Regions from separate parts of the Gordonia sp. NPDC003425 genome, predicted to be linked through region 2. Evidence: riboswitches for the same ligand, from Rfam matches in the RefSeq annotation. Region 2 holds a riboswitch; the other holds the start of a gene.

Region 1 (3,391 bases), on a different contig from region 2:
GCAGCCGGGGGAACCGTTCGGCGCTCACCGTCACCCACCAGCCCCGGAAGGGCTGGGTGGACCGCTTGTTGTAGGCGGGGGCGTGGGCGGAGAGCAGCCGCAGCTCACGCACACCGGCCTCCAGCGCGTGGGCGCATTCGACGTAGTCGACGCCGGTGGCGAGCATCACCATCTCGCCGATGCGTCGGCGTGGGTCGGCCCCGGTGAAATAGCTGCGCACTCGGCGCCGCAGATCGGTGGCGGTGCCGACGTAGAGAACCTCGCCGGACGGCCCCCGGAACAGGTAGACACCGGGCCGGGCGGGCAGGTGATCGGCGAGGTGACGTTTGGCACGCAGGCGTGGGTCGGTCCGGGGCAGATAGCGCGTGAGTTCGCGATAACTCTGGATTCCCTGATTGCCCACCCGCTCGAGCAGGTGGTGGAACACCTCGACGGTGGCACGCGCATCATCGAGTGCGCGGTGGGTGGGGCGCACGGAGACGTCGAAGAGGTCGGCGAGCGCCGACAGCCGCACCGTTGGTGCCTCCTCGCGCGACAGGATGCGTCGCGCCATCGTCACCGTGCACAGCGTGGCGGTGAACGGCCAGTCCAGATGGAGCCGCAGCGCGTTCTGGCGCAAGAAGGTCATGTCGAATCGCGCGTTGTGGGCCACCAGGATCGAGCCGCGCGCGAACTCGATGAACGAGGGCAGCACCTGCGCGATCGGCGGGGCCGCGAACACCATGGCCTCGGTGATGCCGGTGAGCGACACGATCTGCGGGGGGATCGACCGCTCCGGGTCGACGAGCGTGGCGAATTCGCCGATCACCTCACCCCCACGGATCTTGACCGCGCCGATCTCGGTGATCCGATCATCGGTTGCGCTGCCGCCGGTGGTCTCGAGGTCGACGACGACCAGTGTTGTCTCGAACAGGGAGCGGTCGGAGAAGTCGTCGGCGACGCCATCGTCGGCGAGATCGGTGAAGGAGAGTTGATGGCCCGAGACTGTCACACCGCGAACGTTAGTTCGATGGGACGACAGTTCTGTCGAGCGACGCCCGTGACGGATGGTTCCGGCGGTTACGGCCGGTGCCGTCGTTGTGGGCCTCACTCGGCGCGTAACGGTTTTGTCGGTGCCGGTGCCTAGTGTGCGTCTCGAACGCAGATCGACCGAACTGAGTCGTCTCCGGACCAGAAGTCGCCTCGGACGAGTAGGGGAAGCCGCCCGATACGACGCGAGGAAACACTCCGACCCGACGGCCGACCACAAATGAGATGGAGATCACATGTTGCACATCGACTGCACGACTTGTCCCGGTCGTCACAAGGCCTGTGCGGGCTGCATGATGAACGTGCTCTTTACCGGTCCCAACTGCGAAAACGCACCCAGGGACGGGGTCGTGACCGAGGTGGCCGCCCCCGCCGACCCCGACGCCGAAATACTCGCGGCGATCGATGTGTTCGCCGCGTCTGCAATGGCGTCGAGTTCTGCTGCACGATCCGCAAGAAGTGGTATCCGCACAGGTCAGAACACCGCCGGGCGACTCGGTCCGCGTGCGTTGCGGGTGAGCTGACGCGACACGGTTTTTTCGGATCGTGTCCCCTAGTGGACAGACACGCATCCGATTTCGTAACCTTTCCGAGACCTTTGCGGAGCGTCCCGCTCCAACAGGAGTGGTTCGCAACGGTCACCGCTCAATCGCCGAAGCCCAAATGGCAACGGCGAACCGGGGAACCACACTTTTTCGGCGCAATCCGAATCGGGGTGAGTCGCGCTCTCCATGCGGGTGTTTGCACCTGCAACGACGCGCGTAGGGCCATTTCTTCCGGCCCGAATCCGACAGCTAACCCGGTCGGCGGTCGAGGGAGAAGACAAAGGAGAACACGCTTCGTGGCCAAACATCGTTTGGAACAGCCCGACCGCGGCAAGGTTGCCAAGAAGGCGGTGATCGCCGGATCGATCACGCTCGGTTCGCTCGCCGCCGCCGCCGCAGGTCCGGCCCTGGCCGCCCCGGTCCACGTGCCCAATCTCGGGAATTTCGAGCTGCCCGGTGTCGACACCAAGCAGATCCCACAGCAGTTCCAGCCCGCCGCGAAGCCGGTTGCCAAGCCCGCGCCCGCTGCCACCGTCGAGATCCCCAACCTCGGCAAGTTCAGCGTCCCGGGCATCAGCGACGGCCAGGTACCGCAGCAGTTCAAGCCCAAGGGCGGCCCGTCGCTGCTGGCCCCCGTGCTCACCGCAGGCCAGAAGGCAGTGAAGGCGGCGGAGAGCAAGATCGGTGCTCCTTACTCCTACGGGTCGGCCGGTCCGAATGCCTTCGACTGCTCTGGACTCGTCTACTGGTCCTACAAGCAGGCCGGACGCACCATTCCGCGCGACAGCTACGGTCAGCTCGGCGGCGGACGCGCGGTGACACTCGCCGATGCGCAGCCCGGCGACGTGCTCATCTTCAATGGCGGAAGCCACGCGGGCCTCTACATCGGCAACGGGCAGTTCATCCACGCCTCCACCTACGGTGTGCCCGTCAAGAAAGATGTGGTCAAGAACTGGGAGCTCACCGGAATCCGGCGTTACTGAGCGTCGCGAAGCCAGCAGAGTATGAGGTCGGGCGGGTCGCGCACACACGCGTGATCCGCCCGAACCGGTCACCGGACGTGCCCACCCCCGTAGGGTGGTCGGCACTGCCGCGGCACACCGCGGGTCCGGCGACCGAAAGCGGTTAGGAGTAGGAACACCGTGGTTTCGGTACCTTTCGGGTCGGGTTCGGCCGCGTCGACGCGGATGCGACCTGCGATGTTCGTCATCGCGCTCCTCGTTGCGCTTCTCGCGGTCACCCAACTCGGCGCGATCACGGGTGCGCCACGCGCGACCGCGGAACCCACCCGCACCGCCGACCAGCTATTGGCCCGCTACACCCAACTCAGCACCGACGCCGAGAAGTCGGCCGAGGCCATGCACAACGCGCAGATCGAGTACGACAAGCAGCGGGGGATCGTCGCCGCGGCCCGCAAGGCGTCCGCCGATGCGCAGGGCAAGCTCGACACGTCTCGCGTGACGCTCGACCGCTACCAGAAGCGGGTCGACACGATCGTGCGCGCGAGCTATAAGGGTGCACGCGTCAACCGGTTGTACGCGGTGCTGGTGAGCGACTCGCCGCAGTCGTTGCTCGACCAGATGTCGGGCCTCGAGATGATCTCGCGCCGCGCCGCAGCCGATCTGAAGGGGCTCAAGCGAGCCCGCGCCGAGACCGCGGTCGCCAAGAACGACGCCGACCGCACCGCTGCCGCGGCCACGGTGGCCGTTTCCGCCGCCGAGCGGGTTCGTGGCGACCTGCAGGCCAAGCAGGCCGATCTCCAACTCCAGGCCGTCCAGGTGCGCGCGATCTATCAGACGATGACCGGCAAACAACTC
Region 2 (3,391 bases):
ACCAATGGCCTCGGGCTTGCTCACCGGGCACCCGGATTGGTCGCCGCCGGACTCGATCGCATCAACGTCTCGCTCGACACCGTCGACCGCGCCCGTTTCGCCGAGATCACCCGGCGCGACCGCCTGCACGACGTCGTCGACGGCCTCGCCGTGGCGCGTGCCTGCGGACTCGCGCCCATCAAGATCAACGCCGTATTGCCCGCCCGCGCCGATCTGCAGCGGTTGCCGCAGTTGCTGCGGTTCTGCCTCGACAACGGCTATCAGCTGCGGGTGATCGAACAGATGCCGCTCGACGCCGATCACCGCTGGGACCGCTCGGCGCTGGTCACCGCCGACGAGATCCTCGCGGTGCTGCGAGAAGCATTCGACCTCGCCGACGACACGCGGGCGCGCGGCAGCGCCCCGGCCGACACCTGGATCGTCCGCGGTCATACCGATCCGGCCGGCGACCCGGCCCGGGTGGGGGTCATCGCCTCGGTCACCCGGCCGTTCTGCGGCGACTGCGACCGCACCCGACTCACCGCCGACGGGGCGCTGCGCAACTGTCTGTTCGCCGACACCGAGACGTCGCTGATGGACGCTCTGCGCGGCGGTGGGCACGACGGTGAGATCGCCCGTCTGTGGCGCGCCGACGTCTGGCGCAAGAAGGCAGGGCACGCGGTGAACTCGAGCGACTTCCGGCAGCCCGACCGCCCGATGTCGGCGATCGGTGGTTGAGGCGCCGATGGTTCTCACCGTGCGTTACTTTGCCGCCGCGCGGGCGGCGGCAGGCACCGACGGCGTCGTGCTCGATGTCGACGACACCGTGACCCTGGGCGAACTCGAGACCCTGCTCGGCGAGCGGCATCCCCGACTCGCCCCGGTCCTGGCCCGCTGCTCGTATCTGCGCGACGCGGCAGCCTTCTGCGACCGCGACCGGCGGCTGGGCGCATGTTCCACGCTGGACGTGTTGCCCCCGTTCGCCGGTGGTTGACATCACGTTGGCTGTGTGACCTTAATCACATAACAGGTCGATAACAGGACGGCCACAAACCGACCATCACGTGCGTGAGCAGCAAAGACGCCGACATTGGGTCGAAAGGCCCACTCTCGGCACGGAAATAGGGTTGCGCGAGGGCGTGATTCGGCGGGCGAGACGTCGTACCGTACTACTCGACCGCCTCCGGGAGGTCACAGGACAGCAAACAAGAACCCAGCATTTCGCCGATCGCGCCGAGCCTCGTTCCATCGGTGGAATGACAAGCAACATCTAGGAACGAGGACGGGGGACCCAACTCTCCCCCAGAGAACCGGGCATCGACACCGATGTCCTCGGGGTTAAGTCCACCGGCCGCACGGCCACGGACCGGGCACCTCTCGCCCGAACCCGACAGCTGACTTCGTAGGCGCGTGGAGAGAGGAAAGACAACTCATGGCCGGACGTCATCGCAAGCCGACGACCAACACGACCACCAAGACCTTCGCCAAGGTCGCCCTCACCGGCGCAGTCCTCGGCGGCGGCGCAGCCCTGATGGGCACCGGTTCCGCACACGCCGCATCCGACTCCGAATGGGATCAGGTCGCGCAGTGCGAGTCCGGTGGCAACTGGGCGATCAACACCGGCAACGGCTACCAGGGCGGACTGCAGTTCAGCCCGAGCACCTGGGCCGCCAACGGCGGCACCCAGTACGCTCCGTCGGCCGACCAGGCCACCAAGGAGCAGCAGATCGCGGTGGCCGAGAACGTGCTGGCCACGCAGGGCAAGGGCGCCTGGCCGGTGTGCGGCACCGGATTGTCCGGCTCCACCCCCCGCACCGCGCCCACAGACTCCCCGAAGACGCTGAAGGCCCCCGAGGCCCCGAAGCCGCCGAAGGTCGAGGAGCAGCCGCAGACGCCGCTGGAGAAGACCCCGGAGGCCAAGAACACCGCTGATGTGGAGAAGCAGGTCGACGGCGCACTCGACGAGGCCAACGTCAGCCCCGAGGTCAAGAACCTGTGGAAGGCGGCCAAGGACAGCGGTTACGAGCTCACCCCGGACCAGCTGAAGCTCTACAACCAGAACAAGGGCCTGATCCCGCTCCCCTGAGCGGTGTCACCAACGCTCCGGCCGGCCTGACCCGGTCCCGGGCCCCAGACGAAGGGCCCCGCACGATGTTCATCCGTGCGGGGCCCTTTTCCAATTCTCTTGTCGGCTCCGGTGAGGGTGCTGTCGGGCGTCGGGACGCGTCGTCAGGCCGATCCCACCCACTCGTCGGTGCCGTCGGCGAAGTACTGGTGCTTCCATACCGGTAGCCGCGCCTTGACCTCGTCGACGAGCCGCATGCACAGTCCGAACGCCTCGCCGCGGTGATCGGCCGCCACGGCGACGACGAAGGCGATGTCGCCCACCTGCAGGTCGCCGACCCGGTGCGACACCGCGACGGCCCGCACGCCCGCGACGCCGTCGATCACCTCGGCCACCACCTCCGCCAGTACCGCGGGCGCCGACGGATGCGACGAATAGGACAGCATCGTGACCGCGGCCTCGTGCCCCCCGTCGTGATTGCGCACCGCGCCCGCGAATCCGACGATCGCGCCCGCGCCGCCGCCGGACGCACGCGTCACCAGCGCTTCGTGGGTGGCCAGATCGATCGGGTGCGGCGACAGATGGGCGCCCGCGATGACGGCACCGGAGTCCGAGCTCATACCGACCGGTCTACCGGAAACCACGTCAGTGGTCCCCGCCACGGATCTGGTCGAGCGCGTGGTCGAGGACGCCGTCGAGCACCGTGAGCCCGTCGCGGACCCCGCCGGTGGAGCCGGGCAGGTTGATCACCAGCGTCGTGCCGGCCACCCCGGCGATTCCCCGGGAGAGGACAGCGGTGGGCACCTGTGGCAACCCCGCGCCGCGGATCGCATCGGCGAGTCCGGGGATCTCGACGTCGAGCACCGCACGGGTCTGCTCCGGCGTCCGGTCGGTCGGCGCGAGCCCGGTGCCGCCGGTGGTGATCACCACGTCGTCGCCCGCGTAGACCCCGGCGCGGATCGCGGCGCCGACCGGCTCGCCATCGGCGACAACATCGACCTCGTCAACCGAGAATCCGTGCGCCACAAGCCATTCGACGATAATTGGCCCGCTGCGATCGACGTAGACGCCCTTGCTGGCCCTGGTCGAGGCCACCACCACCCGCGCCACCCGTGGCCGATCGGTCATGCCTGCTCGCCGATCTCGTCGTCGCGATGCCACGCACCCGAACGGCCACCGCTCTTCTCCAGCAGGCGGACGTCGTCGAGCCGGCCGGTGCGGTCTACGGCTTTGGTCATGTCGTGCAGCGTGAGGCCGGCGACGGCCACGGCGGTGAGCGCTTCCATCTCGACGCCGGTGGGGCCTGCCGTTTCCACCGCGACGGTGATGTCGATCTGCCCGTCGCCC

The links. Region 2 has a riboswitch for cyclic di-AMP ahead of ACWDTD_RS03840 (transglycosylase family protein). Riboswitches for the same ligand answer to the same signal wherever they lie in the genome.
Region 1: it holds a riboswitch for cyclic di-AMP, as region 2 does, so the genes downstream of both, ACWDTD_RS11110 (C40 family peptidase) here and ACWDTD_RS03840 (transglycosylase family protein) in region 2, are expected to answer to the same signal.

Annotation. Positions count from the first base shown of each region.
Region 1 is NZ_JBSFQI010000007.1:169,556-172,946, reverse strand. It holds gene ACWDTD_RS11120 (DEDD exonuclease domain-containing protein) at 1-991, opposite strand, end outside; gene ACWDTD_RS11115 (hypothetical protein) at 1,380-1,553, shown strand; cyclic di-AMP (ydaO/yuaA leader) riboswitch at 1,670-1,853, shown strand; gene ACWDTD_RS11110 (C40 family peptidase) at 1,871-2,557, shown strand; gene ACWDTD_RS11105 (NlpC/P60 family protein) at 2,774-3,391, shown strand, end outside.
Region 2 is NZ_JBSFQI010000002.1:284,614-288,004, forward strand. It holds gene moaA (GTP 3',8-cyclase MoaA) at 1-717, shown strand, start outside; gene ACWDTD_RS03835 (MoaD/ThiS family protein) at 725-973, shown strand; cyclic di-AMP (ydaO/yuaA leader) riboswitch at 1,232-1,404, shown strand; gene ACWDTD_RS03840 (transglycosylase family protein) at 1,412-2,065, shown strand; gene ACWDTD_RS03845 (molybdenum cofactor biosynthesis protein MoaE) at 2,209-2,664, opposite strand; gene ACWDTD_RS03850 (MogA/MoaB family molybdenum cofactor biosynthesis protein) at 2,690-3,172, opposite strand; gene moaC (cyclic pyranopterin monophosphate synthase MoaC) at 3,169-3,391, opposite strand, start outside.